Regions from separate parts of the Bacillus sp. OTU2372 genome, predicted to be linked through region 4. Evidence: predicted binding sites of a transcription regulator. Region 4 holds the regulator's gene; each other region holds the start of a gene.
The links. Region 4 encodes Rex, which represses fermentation and respiration genes when NADH is low (regulators of the CRP and FNR family bind a similar motif). Its sites were predicted from a motif close to TTGTGAAATATTTCACAA; they were not measured.

Region 1 (5,909 bases), on a different contig from region 4:
GCCAGCGGGACAGGATGTCTTTGTTTATCAAATCCTTTGTGCATGGCAGGGTGACAGGATGAGCAGGCAACTATAGAGGAACTTATACCACCTGCTTGTTGGTAATTATGACAAGCCAAACATTCCTGTTTATCTTTTGATGCTTGATTGCCATGGTCCTTCATCCAACTACTAGTGTGACTTTCAGGACGTTTGCTATGGCAATCTTTACAGAATGTATTTTCCTTTGCATAGTCGTATTGGCTCTTTGTTTTCAGGGTTGTAACTTGATCCTTATTTAGATACTTTGTTACTGTAGGTATATCCTCATATCCCTCAAGCGGAACGGATGACATATCCTTATGGCATTGATTACACTTTTGTAAATTAGCAGCGGCCTGCTTGCCGTGTGTCTTCGTTGCAAAATCTTGCTTTTTATGACTTTTTGGAACCATTCCCGTTTTATGACAAGCGCTGCATTCTGTTGTTACTTTACGGGCCTTATGACATTCAATACAGGTATCCATATCTGGCCTGATGAATTTAATATCAGACATTGCTGCTGTACCGACTTGGCTATCCCATTTGTCAAGGTCTGTTGAGTAGGTCATTTTTCGATCAGCCACTTTGCCGTGGGCCACTCCACTATGACATTGGACACATTCGACACCTTTATTTTCATGTTTCTCATGTGGAATAATAATATCCCCCGAAGGTGTTACATCCCTAGTTAGCACGTCATGACAAGATTCACATGCACTATTTGGTATTTCATTAGGCATTCTTATTGGTGCAGCTGAAGTGCCTGTTGATTGTTTTTTCAATTGTGCCACTAATTCTTGGGCCTTATCTTTCGCTAAGTCCTTATACACTGCGTCAGTATGACAACTAGTACATTCAACCTCGCTGTGTGTGGAAGCTTTCCACGTATAATACTCAGGTTTCATCTCATGGCAGGATGAGCATACCTTTGAGCTAGAGGTTGTTTCTAGTCCGAAAAATCCTGCAAAGGACAATAGGACTAGGAACAACAGTGTTAAAGTTGCAATTTTAATTAATTTATACCTGAATTTTGGAGGGGTCGGCAGCTCTTGATTGTGCTCCTCTTCCATAAAAGCGACCCTCCTTTGTGATTTAATTAGTTATTTACTGCAGACTTAAAGCCGGTTCTATGACAATATTGGCAATAAACATCTGTAGCTGCTTTTGGAGTCGTTGAACCTGCGACAGGTTTTTGATTATCATGGCAAACGAAGCATTCTGATTTTTGCTCTGCTGTTAATGCCTTTTTAGCGTGTCCTGTTAACCATTGATTGCTTTCACCGTGTCCAGATGGGCGGTCAGAATGGCAGGCGCTGCAGAACTTATTAATCCGTGCTTGCTCTTTAACCACATTTAAGTTTGGCACGTATTTTGTTTTCGTCTCTTTCATTTTCAGTAGTGAAATAATATCTTCTTTCGGAATTTCTCTTACCCACTTAGAATCTTGGTGACAGTTCACACACTTATCTACTTGTTGAATCGCTGTCTTTCCATGATTTCCATTCCAGCCTTCCACTTTGTGGCTCTTCGGCACCTTGACCTTTTTATGACAAGTTTGGCAGGCCATAGACAGCTTAACGTCATTTTGCTGCTTACCAATGGCCTGAAGGATGATGTCTTGTGTTTTTTGATCGTGCTCCGCTAATGTAGCTGCATCTTTTTCATTGCTGGCTGTTTCTGATTTTTCAGTTTCAGTAGCAGCTGTTGCAGTTGTCGCTTCACCTGATGATGCATTTTTGTTTTCCTCAAGTTTCTTCTCTACCTCTTCAGGGTTTGCCGGTACGTTGTATGAAGCTTCCTTCCAAGGTTTAACACCGTTATTTACTTGGTCATGACAATTAATACAGGTACCCATGTTAGGTCTCAAGTATTTTTCTTCCATTAACTTTTCGGCACTTGCCTGTGTCCAATCACCGCGAACATCTTCTGTATTGATTCCTCGAGAGGCCATTTTCGCGTGAACGACACCAGAGTGACAGGTAATACAAGGGATGCCCTCCTCAATATGGCCTTTGTGATTAACCTTTAAGTCTCCTGAGGCGGTAACCAGACGGTTTTTAGAGTGACATTGTAAACAGTTCTGACTTGAAACTGCTTCTTCTTCAGTTTGAACAATTTGTGTTGGTACTCCTGTTACGTGATAGTAAACTTCTTTCAAAGACTTCATTTTGTGTGTCAGCATATTAACCGTACCTGGTTTAATGTGACATTGAACACAGGAAATCTGGTTGTGGGCACTAGCTGTATAAGATGTATATTCCGGCTGCATTTCATGGCAGCTTGAACAGAATGACGGTGAATTGGTAAAGGAAAGCACCCCATATCCTCCACCGAAAATAACTATACAACCAACTAGTGAAACGAATAATAACTTCCATCTATTAACTGGGTTCTTCCAGTCAATGGCCCTGAACTTTTGCCAAAGTTTTCGTATTGGGCCCGTCTTTTTTCTTTTTTCTCTAGATTCGGGATCTGTTTCTCTATTTTTCTTTTTCCCCCAAATGGCCACATAACTCACCCTTCCCATTTCGGACTTTTTATCTATTTATTTTCCATATTAACCTCTCTAAAGGTAGTATCTATCATTGCAAGAGTATATTCCAATGTACAATTTGTGAATATTTTTTCACACTTTCCAAGGTTGCATTTACACCTAAAAACAACATAAAAATGTTGTTATTGTGGGGTTTAATTAATACTAACGTTGTGGTGTTAATTGATAAAACTATGTATTTTTATACATTAATAATAAAATTTATGCGTAATTTATTCATCATTAGGTATCCTTCCTTTTCCTTTCAGCTAAAAGCCATCAGTCTGTCATAATTGACAGAAAATCGAATCCTTGGCACTGCTTTATTAGTAGTTCGATGACAGATAATATATAATAGTAGAATCACCATTTTTACACTGTTTTTAACATTGTTGTCACTGTAATGAGTAAATGGTAAGATGAAAAGGAAAATTATCGAACATTTTGACATGAATTTTTTTTGTGAATTAGTCTCAGATAAAGGAGCGTTCATCAGGTATGGGGATTTTAAATAAAGTATTTGATTTGAACAAACGCGAACTAAAGCGGTTAGACAAGCTGGCTGCCAAGATTGACGAGCTTGCAACCGAAACAGAAAGATTAACAGATGATCAGCTTCGCGAAAAAACAGAAGAATTTAAAGTGCGCTATCAAAAAGGCGAAACACTTGATGATTTGCTTGTAGAAGCATTTGCGGTTGTCCGTGAAGGCGCCCGCCGTGTACTTGGCTTATATCCATACCACGTTCAGTTAATGGGTGGTATTTCTCTACATGAAGGTAACATTTCCGAGATGAAGACTGGTGAAGGTAAAACCTTAACAGCGACAATGCCGGTTTACTTAAATGCCATTTCTGGCAAGGGTGTTCACGTTGTTACCGTCAACGAATACTTGGCTAGCCGTGACGCCACGGAAATGGGTCAGTTATACGAATTTTTAGGGCTTACTGTTGGCTTGAACCTTAACAGTATGGATAGTGAAGAAAAGCAGGCTGCCTATGCTGCTGATATTACCTATGGAACCAACAACGAATTTGGCTTTGACTATCTTCGTGACAATATGGTCCTTTATAAAGAGCAAAAGGTTCAGCGCCCGCTTTTTTATGCGGTCATTGACGAAGTTGACTCCATTTTAATTGACGAAGCCCGTACACCTTTGATTATCTCAGGTTCAGCGCAAAAATCAGCTGTCCTCTATATCCAAGCCAATGCGTTTGTAAGGACACTGACAAAAGATGTGGATTACACTTATGATGAGAAAACGAAGGGCGTTATGCTCACAGAAGAAGGGATTAGTAAATCGGAAAAAGCATTTGGTATTGAAAACCTCTTTGATATGGCGCATGTTACCTTAAACCATCATATTAATCAGGCATTAAAAGCGAATGTCAGCATGCACCTTGATGTCGACTATGTCGTGCAAGACGGCGAAATTGTCATCGTTGACCAATTTACTGGCCGTTTGATGAAAGGGCGCCGTTATAGCGAAGGCCTGCATCAGGCGATTGAAGCAAAAGAGGGCCTTGAAGTTCAAAATGAAAGCATGACAATGGCAACAATTACGTTCCAAAACTACTTCCGTATGTATGAAAAATTAGCTGGGATGACCGGTACAGCGAAAACGGAAGAAGAAGAATTCCGTAACATCTATAATATGAATGTTATTGTGATCCCAACGAACCGGCCAATCGCCCGTGATGACCGTGCCGATTTAATTTACGCTACTATGGACGGCAAATTCCGTGCAGTTGTCGAGGATATTTCAGAACGCCATCAAAAAGGACAACCTGTCTTGGTTGGTACAGTGGCAATTGAAACATCAGAATTGATTTCCAACTATTTATCCAAGAAACGGATTCCACATAATGTCTTGAATGCGAAAAACCATGAACGTGAAGCGGAAATCATCGCTGAAGCAGGTCATAAAGGTGCGGTTACGATTGCAACCAACATGGCCGGCCGTGGTACGGATATTAAGCTTGGTGAAGGTGTCATCGAACTAGGCGGTCTTGCTGTAATTGGTACCGAGCGTCACGAAAGCCGGCGGATTGATAACCAGCTCCGTGGACGTTCTGGGCGTCAAGGGGACCCTGGTATTACCCAGTTCTACTTATCAATGGAAGACGAATTGATGCGCCGCTTTGGCTCTGACAATATGAAAGCCATGATGCAAAGACTTGGTATGGATGATACCCAGCCAATTCAAAGTAAAATGGTCTCCCGTGCTGTTGAATCTGCACAAAAACGGGTTGAGGGGAACAACTTCGATGCCCGTAAACAGCTTTTACAATATGACGATGTTCTTCGTCAGCAGCGTGAGATTATTTACTCACAGCGTGATGAAGTATTAGAATCTGAAGACCTGCGCGAGATCGTTCAGAAGATGATTCTCAATTCGATACAGCGTAATGTGGAGGTCCATGCCCCTCGCCATGAGGATGAGGAAGACTGGGATCTTCAAGCGATTATCGAATATGTGCAGGCCACACTTCTTCATGAAGGTGATATGACGCTAGATGACCTAAAAGGCAAAGAGCCGGAAGAGATGGTTGAAACAATTTTTGCAAAAGTCAGGGAGCGTTATGAGGAAAAAGAACAGATTCTCTTCCCTGAACAAATGCGTGAATTTGAGAAGGTTGTCACCCTAAGAGCGGTTGACTCTAAGTGGACAGACCATATTGATGCGATGGATCAGCTTCGTCAAGGAATTCATTTGCGTGCATACGGACAAATTGATCCGCTTCGTGAATACCAGCATGAAGGTTTCGCGATGTTTGAAGCAATGATTCAATCGATTGAAGATGAAACAGCGATGTATATTATGAAGGCAGAAATTCGCAATAACCTTGAGCGTCAAGAGGTTGCTAAAGGTCAAGCGGTGAATCCGAAGGAAGACGGCGAACCTGTGAAGCAGAAGCCAAAAGTGAAGCAGCTTGATGTCGGACGTAATGCTCCATGTATCTGCGGCAGCGGTAAGAAGTACAAGAACTGCTGTGGTGCGGGGAAATAATAAGAAAAGCGGAAGCGCCTTGAACAGGAAAAAAAGTAGTTCATTTTTTTCCTAGGAGCGCAAGGCTACAGACGAGCCTTCTTGACGGATTGGCTTATGATCCCGAGCCCCTAGGCGCTGCAGCTGGACACTCCTCAAAGATTTTTATAATTTCTTATTTTTATTAGAGGCCAGCAATATGGTGCTGGCCTTTTTGTTTTCTTAAACACCATCAATCCCCAAACTTTTTCACAATTATCCACAAACTGCATAAAGTATAATTAACTCCTGTGGTTAATGTGTATAACTATTCAGAATTTTGTGGATAAATATAATTCTAAAGAGTTATCCCCATGTGGATAACTCT
Region 2 (5,909 bases), on a different contig from region 4:
TTTATACTTCTTAATAAAGAAAGAGCGGGAGACCCCCGCTCTTTTTTCAAATTCAGATTTAATTTAAAAAGAAAATAGAAATCGTTCCCGGGCCTGTATGGGATCCAATTGCTGAGCCGATGGAAGAGATATATACTTCCTTAGGTTGGAACTCATTGATAATCATCTCTTTTACTTGTAGGGCAGTTTCTTCAGTATCTGCGTGACTAATACCGATGACTTGTTCATTCAAACTTGAGCTCCGTTCTTTCATAATTTCAATAATCCGGCGGAAGACTTTCTTTTGCCCTCTTATTTTTTCAATCGGAACAAGTTTTCCATCCTCCATATTTAAAATCGGCTTAATATTTAGCAATCCGCCTAAGAATGCAGAGGCCTTAGAAACCCTGCCGCCTTTTGCCAAATAATCTAAATCCTCAACCGTAAATATATGCTCCATATGTTCACATCTAAATCTGACATCCGCTAAAATTTCCTCTTTGTTTGCACCATGAAGAGCAAGTTTAGCAGCCTCTATGACAATGAGACCCACTCCAAGCGAGGCACACTTTGTATCAACAATAGTTAATTGAAAGTTTGGATATTTTTCCTTAACTTGGTCAAGAATCATAACAGCAGTTGAATATGTACCAGATAACTCAGAGGAAAAGGCCAAATAAATTCCCTCTTCATTTTTTTCAGCCATTTCGGTGAAAACTTCCTCAAATAAAAGGGGGGAAACCTGAGAGGTCTTAGGGACAACTCCACTTCTAATCGCATTATAAACAGTTTTAGGATCAATTGTTTTTACATCTTCATAGTCTTGGTCATTAATTTGAACCTTAAGTGGGAATAATATAACATTATTTTCCTTATAAAAACTTAATGGCAAATCACATGCACTGTCAGCAAGTATTTTTACTGTCATAAGCTCACCTGCTTTCCAATCATATCTTTAATTACAGTTTATCGGTTTCATCTTTAAATTACAATTTCTAAATGAAGAAGTATTCAGTTCGTAAATTCAATGAGTTAGGGGGAGTTCCATTGCTTTGGCTCCAAACTAAAAAAATCGTGATTGTTATTGCTGGTGCATTCATAAATGCGCTCGCCATGAATCTATTTCTTATTCCGGCAAATGTTTATTCCAGCGGTTTTACTGGTGTTGCTCAATTACTCTCAAAGGTACTTAGCGATTATACACCAATTAATGTTTCAATGGGTTTTTTATTGCTTTTATTAAATATTCCGGTTGCCATTCTCGGTTGGAAAAAGGTCGGGAAATCATTTACCGTATACAGCTTTATTAGTGTTTTGCTTACTTCCTTATTTCTTTCTCTGATTCCCATAAAGCAAGTTTCACATGATATTTTACTCAATGCTGTTTTTGGAGGAGTTATTCTGGCAATCGGGGTAGGTATCACATTAAAATGGGGTGCCTCAACTGGTGGGGTAGACATTATAGCAATGGTTCTTTCGCGGATGAAGGACAAGCCTGTTGGTCCATATATGTTTGTCTTAAATGGGGTAATCATTATTACGGCTGGTTTCCTTTATGGCTGGGAAAAAGCGCTCTATACTTTAGTTACCTTATATACTTCTACTAGGGTAATTGATGCGATTCATACCAGACACGCTAAATTAACAGCTATGATTGTTACAAAAAAGGCCGATGAAATGAAAAAGGCCATTCATGCTTCTCTTGTAAGGGGAATTACGATGATTCCGGCTAAAGGTGCCTTTTCAAATGAAACAAGAGAAATGCTGATGATTGTCATAACTCGATATGAACTGTTTGATTTAGAACGGATTATTCAGGAGGTCGATCCTAATGCCTTTACGAACATTGTTCAAACTACAGCAGTTTATGGGTTTTTTCGAAGAGAATAATGACGGGCGGGTACACAAGGTTTGTTCTTAATACCGTTGATGTCTTTCATAAACAGGAATGAAGGACACTTTGGTACTGAGCAATTCAAATTTAGTCCTTCATAGGTTGTGCTCTTGAAATTGAAACTAAACAAACTTATCAATGAGCAAGCGCCCGTTTTAGCGACTAGTGTCGGCACTAAAACGGGCGCTTTTGCTACTATCTAATCTGATCTAGCTCTTGTTGCATTTGTTGGAGCTGGGCTTGTTCTGCTACAGTCGAATTGGCATAAGCAGAACTAAGTGCATTCTTTGCTTTCGCGACCGCAGAATCAAGGTCAGCAGGGTTGGCAGATTTCGCCATCTCCACAAATCTTCTGGCTTCCTGGAACAATTGGTTTCCCATGTTATATTCCTCCAAGCGAGGATTCATGCACATTGGCCATTTTCTGAGCTTCCGCTTCAGCATAGGTCATGTGATAAGGAATACGTGCAGCATGCTGGCTGACAGTATCTACTCCTTGTTGGACAAAGCGTTTTGATTTGTTTCGTTTACCCATTCGAATCCCTCCAATATGCTCAAAGCTAAGATTGAAACAGCTTTGCTGCCTCAAAACTAGTATGCACATCTATTCCCCGGTTCATTTAGGTAAACAATGGCGAAAATCTGAATTTTAAGTTTGTCCTTTTATAAATTTAACAAATCTGCTATATATTCTCCAACACCGTCTTCCTCATTGCTATGGGTGACATCCTTTGCGATATTTTTTACTTGGTCAATCGCATTGCCCATCGCAATTCCGTGGCCCGCAAACTCAAGCATCTCTAAATCATTGTCCTCGTCACCAAATGCCACAACTCTTTCAGCAGGAATTCCGTAATAGTCAGCTGCTTTTTTCAGACCAACGGCCTTATTCAAACCACTTCTAATAATTTCAATTACATGCCATGGTGCTGCCCAACTGCGCTGTTCAATGACTTCGGCATGAATAGCCGATAAGTGATCGCGAATTTTCTGAAGCTGATCTTCTTCTGTATGAATAAGCAAACTTGTTGGTGAATCAGTTAAATAGTTCGCTAAATCTCCTGTAGTAATCCTAGGGTTACCGTAGTTAAAAATCTCTAAAAGCTTTTCATCATGATAATGGAAATAAACATCATCCATTACCTCAGCAATAATATTGTGAAATTGAAAGCTTCTACATGCATCTACAATGTCTTTTGCTACCTTAACATCGAGCGGCTCATGATAGAAACCCCAATTTTGGTCAAGCGGATGATGTGTAAATGCTCCATTAAAATTAACAATTGGGGTATCCAATTTTAATTCGTGATAATACATTTCACTAGAACGGTATGGCCTACCTGTTGCAATCATTACGATATGACCTTCTGCTTTTGCTTTTTCAATCACTTCCTTATTTCTAAAGGAAATGGTTTTATCATCTTTTAACAATGTCCCATCTAAGTCTAATGCAATTAAATGTTTCTCCGCCACGTGGACACCTTCTTTTTTAAAAATTTAATCAATAATGCGTTGGTTTAGAAAAAATTTATTCAACATGATACACTACTTATGAGTTTCATTTGAAAAATGAGGATAAATATTCCTATAATTACTATGTTAACAATTTAATAGCCAAACTGTAAAAAAATTCACACCAACTTGTTGTTAAAAAAGATATACTTGTTTTACTTAATTGCTTTAGGTTAAAGTTTACCATAAGTGAATAGGTGAGCCAAAAGCAGTGCAAGGTAGTTTTAAGAGTTTATCTAAAAAAGGTGAAATTAAGGAGTGTTACCATATGAATGAAGAATTAAAAGATAATATAATGGGCGCATTAGAGCTTGTTATCGACCCCGAGTTGGGAGTAGATATCGTGAATTTAGGCTTAGTATATGATGTTGATATGAACGAAGAGGGATTGGTTACTGTAACCATGACTTTAACTGCAATGGGTTGTCCGCTGGCTGGTACCATTGTTGATCAAGTAAAACGATCATTGGCAGATATTCCTGAAATTAAAGATACGGATGTTAATATTGTTTGGAATCCACCATGGAACAAAGATATGATGTCACGCTACGCAAAAATTGCCTTAGGAATCCGTTAAAGGTATAGATATGAAAAATAAAGTTATTTTGGTAAGCTCTAATCAACTTGGCAGGGGCGACCAATCAATTGGTGAAAATATTCTGGAAACTTTTTTCACGCTCCTTAAGCAAAAGGAAGAACTTCCTGTGGCTGTTTTTTGTATGAACAGCGGTGTGTTAACGATGACAGAGGAATCATTTGTTTCCGTCCATTTGCAGGAACTAGAGGAAAAAGGTGTCGATATTTTAGCATGTAAAACTTGTGCGGACCACTATGAGGCAGCGGATCGTTTAGTGGTCGGAAAAATTAGTGGTATGGCAGACTTTGTAGATTTAGCATCTAAGTATAATGTCTTAACTATATCTTAAACAGTAGATAATATAGTGGGTAGGAGAAACACACGGTATTCTTCAGGAATATATCGTGTGTTTTTTGTTGTTATCCTACCTGTGGGTTCATATAGATTGGATTAACTGGCACAATTCCTAAAATTTAGGCTCATTTAGACAGTCGCAGCTGGAAATTTGCTAAGTGAGTCCGAATGGATGATATTGTTATCCGCAAGTTGGAGTTGCTTTCCGCAAGTTGGAGTTGCTTTCCGCAAGTTGGAGTTGCTTTCCGCAAGTTGGAGTTGCTTTCCGCAAGTTGGAGTTGCTTGCCGCAAGTTGGAGTTGCCTTCCGCAAGTTGGAGTTGCTTATCCGCAAAAAGGGGTAGGCTATCCGCAAAAAGGGATAGGCTATCCGCAAGTGGCGGCCTCATATCCGCAAGTAAATTTGCATTTCGCAAATAGGAGTTGCTTATCCGCAAAAAAGGGTAGGCTATCCGCAAGTGGCGGCCTCATATCCGCAAGTAAATTCGCATTTCGCCAAATAGGAGTTGCTTATCCGCAAAAAGGGATAGGCTATCCGCAAGTTGTAGCCTCATATCAGCAAGTTAATATACTTTATTTTCGTCACAAAAGATACACATATCATTTCCCTCATGTGAGATAGTTCACTTTTTTATAATATAAACAACATTATAATACAGTTAATCAATGCTGTTTGAATTTAAAATAGCAGATTGAGGGGGAGTTTTAAGTGTCTTTTAATCGTGATTTTAATAAAGATCCGTTTATTGTAATCTGGGAACTAACACGTGCCTGTCAGCTAAAATGTTTGCATTGCCGTGCAGATGCCCAGTATACACGCGATCCACGTGAACTAACTTTTGAAGAAGGTAAAAATTTAATCGATCAAATATATAATATGAATAACCCTATCTTGGTCTTTACAGGCGGAGACCCTTTAATGAGAGAGGATATCTTTGATATTGCTAAATATGCAGTCCAAAAGGGAGTCCGTGTATCCATGACTCCAAGTGCCACTCCAAATGTAACAAAAGAAGCAATCGAAAAAGCAAAAGAGGTGGGACTGTCACGCTGGGCCTTTAGCATTGATGGACCTACTGCAGAGATACATGATCATTTTCGCGGAACGGCAGGTTCATTTGATTTAACAATGGAACGAATTAAGTACCTGCATGAGCTCGAAATTCCTATTCAGATAAATACTGTCATTTCAAGATATAATGTTGAATACTTGGAAGAAATGGCTAAAATGGTTGAGGATTTGAATTGTGTACTTTGGAGTGTCTTTTTCCTCGTACCAACAGGCCGAGGCCAAGTAACAGATATGATATCACCTGTGGAGCATGAAAAGGTATTGAGGTGGCTGTATGACCTAAGCAAGCGTGTGACTTTCGATATCAAAACCACTGAGGCTATGCACTACCGCCGGGTCGTCATACAGCAAAAAATGCGTGAAGCGCATACACAGACGGATGAAATTGATTATTTAAGTGCTCTGACTGAAAAAGGCCTAACAGGTTCGATTGATGGACTTGGACGCGCCCCTAAAGGTGTAAATGACGGGAACGGCTTTGTGTTTATATCACATATTGGCGATGTCTATCCAAGTGGACTTT
Region 3 (5,909 bases), on a different contig from region 4:
TAGTAAATTCTAATTTAGATATTCGAAGAGCTCATGATATTGCAACCGAGGTGGAGCAGAGATTAATGAATGAACACAACGTTTATGATGTCCATGTCCATGTCGAACCAAATTAAAGATTATAATACGAAAGAGGCAGAAAAATTCTGCCTCTTTCGTACTTCTGATGCATTAGTTATCAGCTCATAATATGTTTTCACTTTTTAAAAAGAAGATTATCCTATGTGTGAGCGATTTAAAATCACATCAAAAAAGAGACTTATCAAAAAGTCCCTTTTTCCGAGGTTTACGATCATTTACTTTGTTTTTTCATCCAATTTTTTCAATGCATCCGTAAGTTGGTCGTTCAACTTACCTAATGCTTCTTGATCCAACGTAGCTGCTTCTGAACCTGCAATGGTTGGGTCAAGATACTTCTCAATTTTCTCGTATAAATCTAATATTATTTTTTCAACTTATTATCTGTAATTTTATTCCTCAGCCATGGCTTCGGATTTTGTTACATGTACGGTACCATGCGGATGCTGCGACGGCGCATAGATTGAGTAAAGTTTTAGCGGGATAGTCCCCGTATTGGTAACATTGTGCCATGTTCCAGCCGGTACCATGATGGCATAGTTGTCATATACTTTTTTCACAAAATCTAATTGATCTTTACGTTTCCCCATTTGAACAACCCCTTGACCTTGTTCAATCCGTAAGAACTGATCAAGGGCAGGGTGAATTTCCAAACCGATATCTTCACCCACCTTGATACTCATCAAAGTAACTTGCAAATGTGGTCCTGTCCATAAAGCTGTACGATAATTATTGTTTTTCTTTGCAGCCTTTTCGATATCGACGACAAAAGGTTCAGGTCCATAATCTTTTAAAACCATTTTATCTTGACCCTTAAATGATTGTAACAATCCCACTCGTTTTGCATGCCCCATCTCGTCTGTAGAAGCACGCAAGAATACATCTCGAACGAGTGGATTTTGTGCTAGTAAATAACTATTATTCTGATATTCTTGATACTTCGATAATTCAGCTTCATAAGCCTTTTTTAAACCTTCTTGATAAGAATGAAAAGGTATTTTTTCAATTTGGTACTCAGGCTGCCTTCCAGTAAGCATGAAATATATATTGGTAAATTGCTGTAAGTGTACTTTTTCATCATCTAAAACATGAAGAATGTCATTTTTTTGCGTTAAATCTGGTGCTATATTGATTAATCGACTATAAAAATCAATTACAGAAGCTTTCCCTTTGATTCCAGCAAGAATCGCTTCACATACCTCTTGATGGTTTCCTTGTTGAGTTCTTGGTATAAAGTTTGAGTTATATGTTTGTGTATTAACGTAGTATGGGTATGCTATAGGGCCCTGATACATTTTCCTCATCCCCTTCACAGTCATTCAAACATATTATATGACTCAGTCGTGATGGAGTTCTTTTAGATGCGCCTAACCCAATCCCCCTCCGCATTCGGACAACCATTTGCCGTTTTCTGATGCCCTTGTCCTAATTAGCTAACGAAGCAGCCATGTTTGAAATATTCTTCTTTCTTTTTTAATTGCCGGAACAAAGACAAATGAACGATATGAATGACGAAAAGAAGTGGATAAGCTAGTTCAGAATTTTTCCTTTTTGTCAATGAAATAGACAGACAAATGAAAAATCCAATGAAATCATCATTGGACTTTAATGGACACTCTATATTAATCATTCAAACGAAATGGAACAGTTGCAACAACGACGTCCTTTCGTGCAAAAAGCGTTGCCCTGATACGAAAAGCTGATTGGTTGTGTAATAAACGATGCCACCACTTGCTTGTAAAAAATTCAGGTAATAACACAGTTACTCTCTTTTTTTCTCCCAAATGATATTCAATACGTCCTACAAATTCAATTAAAGGTTTTATGACGGTACGATAACGGGATACAACAACAACTAATCTTACACCTGGATTCCATTGCGCCCATTTATCCTCCATTTCTTTGGCAGCTTCAGGTGAAAAAGCAACATAAAAAGCAACCACATTCGGCGTAAGAGCTTTTGCATATCCGATTGTAGAGACAACTACCTTATGAATACCGGCAACAGGAATAATGATCACAGTATCAGTTGTTAGAATCGGCTCGGCTAAGTCAACATTTAATTGTTTAGCAACATTTTTATAATGTTTATTAATCTTCGTGATCACCCAAAGTAATATAGGGGTGATGAATACGACGATCCAGGCCCCTTCTTCAAACTTAGTAAGACTGAAGATAATGACAACAAAGAATGTCACAAGAGCTCCTATACCATTAATAATTGCTTTCCGTTTCCATCCTTGTGACTTCTCTTTACGCCACTTAATAACCAGACCTACTTGTGCCATTGTAAAGGATAGGAAAACACCAATTGCATAAAGGGGGATTAAGCTTTCAGTTCTGCCGCCAAAAACAATTAATAAAATACTCGCTAATACTCCAAGCGTGATGATTCCGTGGTTGAAGGCTAAACGGTCTCCTCTATTGCTAAACATTCGAGGCATATTATTGTCCTGTGCCATGATAGAAGCCAATATTGGAAAGCCATTAAAACTTGTATTTGCTGCTAAGGTTAAGATCATCATGGTCGAAATTTGGATAATATAATAAATTACTCCTCGTCCGAATGCGTCCTCTGCAACCATAGATAGAACGGTTTTTGTCCCTGTTGAGTCTGGGTGAATGTCATAGGCTTGGGAAAGGATTGTAACCCCGCCAAAAATAACGGCTAATAACACACCAAGTGTAAGCATAGTCCTTTTGGCGCTTCGCTGGGCTGGGTCTCGGAAGTTTGGTACAGCATTAGAAATAGCCTCAACACCAGTAACAGCAGAACAACCTGATGAAAAAGCCTTTAATAGCACAAACCAAGTTAATCCTGATGGTATGGCTGTTGGAATAGAGACCTGGTGTTCCGCTTGGACATTGTTAGTTAACCAGTCGAATAGCCCTTTTCCAACCAATATCAGCATACAAACTATAAATAAATAAGTAGGTAAGGCGAACACGTTACCAGATTCTGATGTCCCTCTTAGGTTCATCCAAACCATAAACCAAATAAAGATGATTCCAATGGGTACGATATATGGCAACCCAGCAGGAAACGCTGACGTAATCGCTAAAACTCCAGCTGAGATGGAAACCGCAACGGTTAAGGTATAGTCAATCAACAGGGAAACGCCAGCTAATCGCCCCCACATCATACCAAGGTTTTCTTTGGCAACCATATACGCTCCCCCACCTTGCGGATAGGCATCAATCACTTGTCTGTAACTCACAATCAGAATACTAATTAAAAGAATAATAGCCATCGCGATCGGCAGTGAAAAGGAAAAGGCAAACGCACCCACTGTGGCAAGTTCAAGCAAAATCATTTCGGTCCCATAAGCAACTGAGGACAGGGCATCCGATGAAAGAATCGGTAATGCCTTCCATATTGGCATTTTTTCTGCATCTACTTCACTGGATTTTAAAGGTCTGCCAAAAAGAAGTCTTTTAAATGTCATGGTTATTTCCTCCTGAAAGTTGCGGTCTATAAACATTTGATCGTTGTGTTTTTGAGATTTTGATAATTTATTCCCTTTTTGTACTTATATACACCCCCAAACTATCAATCTTTTAAATTCTTAGAAAAAATAAAAAGACCACAATATTAAAGAAGCCTTTTTTGAAAAAAACAAAAAAAGCACCTTTAAAAAAGGTGGTCTCTTGACCTCCTTCGCTTTAGCCGACGAAGTTAGCTGACGGGTAGGATGGCGAAGAAGAAAACATCCCTTCTACAAATGTAGAATTAACCCCAAAAAATTGGGTCCTCCGTTCCCTTATGGGATTTGGCAGTTATTTTATTTTTCTTATGTACAAGATAATACTCCCAATAAGGTAAATTGTAAAGGGATAATGAGGAGATGGAATTTATATTGTCCGAAATAAAAACAACAGCCACCACACTGGATAGATTGGAGCAAAAGAAGAGAAAAAGGGACGATTAAAGCCACAAGTTATTATTTCTTGTGGCTCTTTATTTTTATATTAATATTCTCCTATTATTTGTAACTTCTTATAATATCCGCCACTGTGGTCTTCATAGCACATATCACAGTTTTCTTGTATCGTGCCGCAATAAGTAAGACTCTAATTTGTTCGGAACGCGATAGATTTTTAAAACGGGGCTCTTGTTTCAAAAAGGATCGAACAATGGACCAGCTAGGGGGGAATAACGGAAAATCATCTAGGGGTTGTTTGTTTCGTATACGATGAAGCCACGATACCATTCGAGGGGAATTACTTTTATCAACTATACAAGGTGCATAAATGTTTTTGGTATGTTTTTTTATGGACTCAAATCGATCTTGACCGCTAACAATAATGTAACTGCCATCCTTCTTATTTTTTCTGACAACCAACACAAACATACAATCCCACATTAACCTCTGAAGTTTTTTAATGTGTTCTGTGATTTTCATCGATACATCAGGTTTGATTTTACTAAGAGGAATATACTGTATCGTGAATTTCATACTAAGCCCCCTCCTATTTTATACTTGCACCCTTCTCATTCTCATAAAAATTTGAAATTGGTCGTGGAACAACAATTTTGTAAATGCTGGGGGAATTTTCAAGATTTATTTATTTGTATGAAATAAACGCATGTCACATTCGAATTAAGTACGTATCATGCATTAGAATTTGATAAAAAATACAATTTGGAACATCAACACGTGTAGAAGATTTACAGGGGAATATTCTTCTCTTACTTTCCCTCAATATGTATCAGTTTGCTGAAGAAATTCACATAATTTTAACAACTGCGCTCATTTATTATTTTGTTTGTGATTCCAATCACAATTTTAAATGTATACCTGTGTTATATTCCTATTGAGAAGAGTTATCACCCTCTTTCAAGGAGTGAAAACAATGTCAAAAGTATTGAATATTCAACTACCCGTTTATCAATTATGTACCGAGTACCCCGAAATCATCCTGATTATGAAGGAACTTGGTTTTGAGAATATAACAAATCCTAATATGCTAAAAACGGCCGGACGTGTTATGACATTGCCAAATGGATGCCGTATGAAAGGAATACCATTAGAAAAAGTGATTGAGACCTTTGAAAAGAATGGATTTACAATCAACCAATAGAGGAGAATGAATCATGAGTGAAATCATCAATAACCGTGAAAAAGAAACTATTACCCAATCTGAGCGGCAAGCGGTTTTAAAAGAGATTATTAAAGACCTGCACAACGGCAAAAGTGTCGGGGAAGTAAAGGCTCGTTTTGAAGAAGCTGCAGGTAACATTTCTGTGGCAGAGATTTCTAAATTAGAACAAGCACTGATGGAGGAAGAAGGAATTCCGGTCGCAGAAGTGCAGCGTCTATGCTCAGTTCATACGGCGATTTTTAAAGGTTCTATCGAGGAAATACACCGTTCCGATAAGCCCGAAGAGCATCCTGGGCACCCCATCCATACCTTTAAATTAGAAAATAAAGAGATTGATAGGTTGGTAAACTTTAAACTGCAGCTCCATTTCGAGCGTTTCGAAAAAGCAGACACTGAGGAAAACAAGTTTAAGTTACTAGAAGATTTAAATCTATTACTAGACATCGACAAACATTACAGCAGGAAAGAGAATCTACTCTTCCCTTACCTAGAAAAGTACGGAATCATGGGCCCTACTCAAGTGATGTGGGGAGTGGATGACGGAATCCGAGCCGCCATAAAAGAGGCAAAAGAGAAAATAACCAACTATAACGGAGATAAACAATCCGTAATCGATGCCTTATATTTTGTCATCCGAGAAGTCAGTGAAATGATCTTTAAAGAGGAAAACATCTTATTTCCAATGGCATTGCAAACCTTAACGGAAGACGAATGGGTGAAAATTGCTC
Region 4 (5,909 bases):
TTGTGAAAAAGACAGAGAGGGCTGTTTCAGAGTATAAAGTGAAACAGCTATTAGTAGCTGGTGGTGTTGCAGCGAACAAGGGATTAAGAAAGGCTTTGGAACAAACCTTTTCAAAACATCCTGAGGTTGAATTGGTCATACCCCCACTTTTATTATGTACGGATAATGCAGCGATGATTGCTGCTGCCGGCAGTGTCATGTTTGAAAAAGGGATCAGGGCTGGATTGAACCTTAATGCCAACCCTGGACTTGATATCGAATTATATAATTAGTCCTTCCGAATGGAAGGGCTTTTTCAATGTTTCAAAAAATGACTTTCATGCAGTGAAATTAAAAAACCTGTGGATAAAGTTTTCAGAAAAGTAAATAAAGAATTCACAATTTGTGGATAGATATCAACAATCTGTTGATAATGTGGATAAAATCGGGGATAACTGTGAATAATGTGGAAAACTTCGATGAATGTTTATATCAATACTATCTAAGATGTGAGTAACCTTGTGGACAACTGAATTTATTGTATAAAAAAAACCGGGAAAATACTCCCGGTTTCGACATTATTCGGCAAGTGCAGCCCATTCATCCATTAACTGCTCAAGTTCATTTTTTGCTTGTTCATTCTGTATATTTAGTTCTAATACCTTTTCATGATCTTGAAAAACCTCTGGGTCACATAACTGTTGCTCAAACTCTAGAATCTGCTCCTCAAGTTCCTCAATTCGCAGTTCCACTTCTTCTAATCTTCTTTTCCGCTGGCGTTCAAGTTTTTTACTCTCTTTATCCTGTTGATAACTATTTTTTTCTGTGGACTCCTTTTCAGCTGTTTTCTTAGCAGATTCACTTTGAGCGAGTGCTGCTAGTTCTTCCTGCTCGAGTTTCTTTTCAACATAATAATCATAATCTCCCAAATACTCTAAGCTACCCTTAGGACTCAGCTCCAACACTTTTGTAGCAATTCGGTTAATGAAATATCGATCGTGTGAGACAAAAAGGATGGTGCCAGGATAGTCAATTAACGCATTTTCAAGCACTTCTTTGCTGTCGAGGTCCAGGTGGTTTGTCGGCTCGTCCAAAATAAGTAAATTGGCTTTTTCAAGCATGAGCTTGGCAAGTGCAAGCCGTGCCTTTTCACCTCCGCTTAAGGTGGAAACAATTTTCAAAACATCATCACCGGAAAATAGGAAATTACCTAAAACCGTACGTATTTCCTTTTCACTTTTTAAAGGATAATCATCCCATAGTTCATTTAACACTCGTTTGTTAGAAGTTAATTCTGCTTGTTCCTGATCGTAATATCCAAGAGCTAAATTGGTTCCATAGCGAACAGAGCCATCTAGTGCAGGCAGTTTCTTGATAATCGTTTTGAGGAGAGTAGATTTTCCAATCCCATTTGGACCGACTAAGGCAATACTTTCCCCTCTATAGGCACGAAACGAAATATCCTCTGATACCTTTTTACCTTCATAGCCCACAGCCAGGGATTCTACCGTTAATACATCGTTGCCGCTTTGTTTTTCAATCTCAAAGGTGAAAGTGGCTGATTTCTCATCTCCAAGCGGGCGATCCATTATCTCCATTTTTTCAAGCTTTTTTCGACGGCTTTGGGCGCGCTTTGTCGTCGAGGCCCTAGCAAGATTTCGTTGGATAAAATCTTGCAGATTAGCCACCTCTTGCTGTTGTTTCTCGTATAGTTTCATATCACGCTCATAATTGGCTGCTTTTTGGTCAAGGTAGGCGCTATAGTTGCCTGTAAACCGTTGAATTTGTTTCCTTGATACTTCGTAAACCTGCGTCACGACTTTATCTAAGAAATAACGGTCATGGGAAACAATTAAAATCGCACCATTATACCCCTGCAAATATTGCTCCAGCCAGGAAAGGGTATCGATGTCAAGATGGTTAGTTGGCTCGTCCAATATCAAAATATCAGGTCTTGTTAATAATAGTTTTCCTAAGGCCAGACGGGTTTTTTGTCCTCCGCTTAAAGAGGCAATCATCAGGGAATTATCATGAAAGTTTAAACCAGAGAGAACAGAGCGTATTTCTGCCTCATATTGATAGCCGCCTTGTTCCTTAAATCTCACCTGGAGCAGATCATATTCTTTTAAAATGCGCTCGTATTTGGCACTGTTTTCAAAAATAGTAGGATCAGCCATTTGTTCTTCGAGCTTGCGAAGCGATTTTTCCATTAATCGAAGTGGTTCGAAAACGGTTAACATCTCATCCCAAATCGACAAATTGGATTCAAGGCCGGTATTTTGCGCTAAATAACCGATTGTTACATCTTTTGGTTTAATGATCTCTCCGCCATCGTGGGACAGGTGTCCGGCAATAATCTTTAATAACGTTGATTTTCCCGCACCATTTCGTCCGACAAGGGCCACACGGTCGCGGGTTTGTAATTCAAGCTTTATATTCGATAAAATAAGCTCAGCGCCATAATATTTTTGCAGCTGGTTCACTTGTAGTAAAATCATTTTAAATCACCTCTATTAACAACAAAACGTAAAATAGGATTACGTCAGATCTTTTATAAAAAACGGCTGTATTCGATTTCATTTGTTTAGTGAAAAACTTCACTAAGTTTCAGCTTTCAAAATTACCTACCATACAAATAGTGTACCTTATAAGCGTAATGACAGCAATAAAGAGTAATCGATGGCACTTTTTTCAAGAAAAATGTATATTTCGCTCAAAGTTTCACACACATAGTGTTAAAAATAGTGTATTATTTTTTTGTAGGAGGATTTTTTTATGGCAGAATTTACGCACTTTAATGAAGAAGGCAGAGCTAAAATGGTTGATGTCAGCGACAAACCCGAAACGGCACGCACGGCTCTTGCTCAATCGAGTATTATCGTAAGTGAAGAAATATATCAAAAAATAACGAACCATGAAATGAAAAAAGGTGATGTCTTAGCTGTCGCACAAGTTGCAGCGGTAATGGCAGCGAAAAAGACTTGGGATATTATTCCCATGTGTCACCCGATTCCATTAACAGGGGTCAATATATCCTTCTCATGGGAACAGAATCAAAATGGAAGCTATCAGTTGCATATTGCTGCAGCCGTTAAAACAAAAGGGAATACAGGTGTTGAAATGGAAGCGCTCACAGCTGCATCAGCATGCGCTTTAACCGTTTATGATATGTGCAAAGCAGTAGATAAAGGTATGATCATTGGACCAACTTACTTAGTTGAGAAAACGGGCGGAAAAAATGGGGACTTCAAAAGAACCGAACAAGTTAAATAATATTATCAAATTTTTATAATGGGGTGTGGGAGATTATGAGTAATGAAACGATGAAGATACCACAGGCGACAGCAAAACGGCTGCCCCTCTATTATCGATTTTTAAAAAATCTGCATACTTCAGGTAAACAAAGAGTTTCGTCTGCAGAACTAAGTGAAGCGGTAAAGGTAGACAGTGCGACAATCCGCCGAGACTTTTCCTATTTTGGGGCCTTGGGGAAAAAGGGATATGGCTACAATGTCAACTATTTGTTGACCTTTTTCCGTAAGACACTTGATCAAGATGAATTAACAAAGGTTGCGTTAATTGGGGTTGGGAATCTAGGTACTGCCTTTTTAAATTATAATTTCTTAAAAAACAATAATACAAAAATTGAAGTTGCCTTTGATGTCGATCCGGCAAAAGAGGGAACAAAAATTCGTGAAGTTCCGGTTTATCCGATGGATGATCTCGAAAAAGTGCTCTTAGAGGAAAAAATATCTGTTGTCATTCTAACGGTTCCAGCACCTGTTGCCCAAGTGATTACCGACAGGCTGGCAAAAGCTGAAGTGAGAGGGATCTTAAATTTCACTCCAGCACGATTAAATGTCCCTTCATCGATCAGGGTTCATCACATCGACTTGGCAGTGGAACTGCAGTCTTTAGTTTACTTCTTAAAGCATTACCCAACAGAAGAAATAGAGGAATAATGATAAAAGGGTGTTTCACTTACAAAAATTAGTGAAACACTTTTTTTATCACTTTACTAGCATAACAGTGTTATGTTACACTGTTTTCAGAAAGGGGTTATCTAAAATGAGCGACGATTTAATTTCTAAGAAGGAGCTACTGGAACTTGCCGGTATCTCTTATGGGCAGCTCTACCGATGGAAACGGAAAGATCTTATCCCCGAAGAGTGGTTTATCCGAAAATCCACCTTTACTGGACAGGAAACGTTCTTTCCAAAAGAAAAGGTTTTAGAGCGGATTAATAAAATCCAGACCATGAAGGATAATTTGTCTTTGGATGAATTAGCAGATATGTTTTCACCTAATATTAGTGATTTAGAGCTGGAAAAGGACGATCTTATAAAACGCAACATTGTTTCACCACCTGTAATGGATATCTATTTGGAAATGGATAAGGGCGGTCATCAGTTTACCTTTTCAAGAATGCTCGAAGTTTATGTATTAGAGAAACTTTTACAATCGGGTGAAATAAATTTAGATGAAGGTAAAATGCTGCTTCAGGTCTTAAAGGACAACGCGCATGTGATAAAACAGAAAAAATGTGAATTAGTGATAACAAGAAAGCTTGGCGTTTCCTCCTGCCTGTTGCTGATTAATTCAGAGGCCTTTCATTTTGAACCGGGAACAAAAGTGGTCACTGTATTATCTATGATGACATGTATGGAAGAAATTAAAGCTAAATTATTATAAGGGAGAATGACTATGGAAACGAATCGAAGAGGGGACCTGGTCATCAATGGACTTGGTTCGTCCAATGGAGGACATTTTTCTCTGGTTACACTGAATGGAAGTGGGACCGTAAATAGTGACCTAGAATGTGATGTATTAGAATGTAACGGCTCAGGAACTTTGATGGGAAATGTAGCAGCCACTAATGTAAAAGTTAACGGCAATGCCCGGTTTCACGGAAATATTGAGGGCGAGAAACTGAAAGTGGATGGGACAGCTAAGGTTGCGCAAAATCTTTCGGTAAAAAACGTAAAGGTCTCCGGAAAAGTCAATGTTGAAGGTAAAGTAAAAGCGGAACAGATTACCATTCATGGTATTTTAACAGTGGGTGAAGATTGTGAAGTTGAGAGTTTTAAAGGAAAATATCGCTTTACAATTGGGGGACTTCTCAATGCAGAGCAAATCGATGTGGAGGTTTATGGGGATTGTAGGGCAAAGGAAATAGGCGGGCAGTCCATTACCGTTAAACAACATAAAGGGTCCTTTATTGGCGCTATATTTAAACCTTTTTTCAAAAACCAATTAGAAACTGATTTGATTGAGGGTGACACAATTGTACTGGAAAATACCGTGGCGAAGGTGGTCCGGGGTCACCAAGTGAAGATAGGTCCGAATTGTCAGATCGGTGTGGTGGAATATACGGATGAATTTTCTCAAGATAAAAATTCGGTTGTAGGCGATATTCAGAAGGTTTAGGAGGAGGGGAAGAGAATGGGCAAAGGACAAAATTTAATTATTAATGGTTCGGGAAGCTATCCAGGCGGCATATATGATAAAATCAGCATCCGCGGTGAAGGGACCATTGTGAATGACGTGGATTGTTCCGCCTTTCATGTTTATGGAACGAGTGAGGCGAGAGATAATGTGAAAACAGGCTCGGTAAAAATTATGGGCGAGGCCGAGGTTAAAGGTGATATGGCGTCCAACGATACACTTGTTATGGGCACGATGATGGTCGGACGGAATGCTAGTTTGAAGAAGATGAAGGTGTTTGGTCTGCTCGAAGTTGGTGAAAAGTTAAGCGGAGATGTTGCGACCATTAAAGGAAGTATCTCAGTTAAAGGAAATGTGGAATATGAGACCTTTGATTCCACCGGCGGCTTCGACATCAAAGGATTACTAACAGCAGACAAAGTTAAGATCGCATTGCGATTCGGGCAAAGCAAAGCTGAAGAAATTGGCGGCGGAAAAATTATGGT

Region 1: a site for Rex is predicted at 2,634-2,651, ahead of AAHB15_RS10950 (cytochrome c3 family protein). Genes of this name have one in related genera too.
Region 2: a site for Rex is predicted at 4,926-4,943, ahead of AAHB15_RS00845 (TIGR04053 family radical SAM/SPASM domain-containing protein). Genes of this name have one in related genera too.
Region 3: a site for Rex is predicted at 4,795-4,812, ahead of AAHB15_RS25075 (DUF1858 domain-containing protein). Genes of this name have one in related genera too.

The regions. Positions count from the first base shown of each region.
Region 1 covers NZ_JASATK010000005.1:36,169-42,077, reverse strand. Annotated here, with positions in the region: gene AAHB15_RS10955 (cytochrome c3 family protein) at 1-1,091, opposite strand, end outside; gene AAHB15_RS10950 (cytochrome c3 family protein) at 1,118-2,530, opposite strand; gene secA (preprotein translocase subunit SecA) at 3,053-5,563, shown strand.
Region 2 covers NZ_JASATK010000001.1:153,013-158,921, forward strand. Annotated here, with positions in the region: gene AAHB15_RS00810 (DegV family protein) at 59-907, opposite strand; gene AAHB15_RS00815 (YitT family protein) at 1,027-1,869, shown strand; gene AAHB15_RS00820 (DUF3813 domain-containing protein) at 2,069-2,254, opposite strand; gene AAHB15_RS00825 (hypothetical protein) at 2,256-2,408, opposite strand; gene AAHB15_RS00830 (Cof-type HAD-IIB family hydrolase) at 2,537-3,346, opposite strand; gene AAHB15_RS00835 (metal-sulfur cluster assembly factor) at 3,654-3,962, shown strand; gene AAHB15_RS00840 (DsrE family protein) at 3,973-4,311, shown strand; gene AAHB15_RS00845 (TIGR04053 family radical SAM/SPASM domain-containing protein) at 5,024-5,909, shown strand, end outside.
Region 3 covers NZ_JASATK010000025.1:11,530-17,438, reverse strand. Annotated here, with positions in the region: gene AAHB15_RS25095 (cation diffusion facilitator family transporter) at 1-116, shown strand, start outside; gene AAHB15_RS25090 (cupin domain-containing protein) at 471-1,373, opposite strand; gene AAHB15_RS25085 (APC family permease) at 1,701-3,524, opposite strand; cyclic di-AMP (ydaO/yuaA leader) riboswitch at 3,729-3,864, opposite strand; gene AAHB15_RS25080 (hypothetical protein) at 4,062-4,535, opposite strand; gene AAHB15_RS25075 (DUF1858 domain-containing protein) at 4,933-5,160, shown strand; gene AAHB15_RS25070 (DUF438 domain-containing protein) at 5,174-5,909, shown strand, end outside.
Region 4 covers NZ_JASATK010000027.1:49,618-55,526, reverse strand. Annotated here, with positions in the region: gene tsaD (tRNA (adenosine(37)-N6)-threonylcarbamoyltransferase complex transferase subunit TsaD) at 1-272, shown strand, start outside; gene AAHB15_RS25785 (ABC-F family ATP-binding cassette domain-containing protein) at 558-2,477, opposite strand; gene moaC (cyclic pyranopterin monophosphate synthase MoaC) at 2,755-3,252, shown strand; gene AAHB15_RS25775 (redox-sensing transcriptional repressor Rex) at 3,288-3,941, shown strand; gene AAHB15_RS25770 (YhbD family protein) at 4,048-4,671, shown strand; gene AAHB15_RS25765 (polymer-forming cytoskeletal protein) at 4,684-5,406, shown strand; gene AAHB15_RS25760 (cytoplasmic protein) at 5,422-5,909, shown strand, end outside.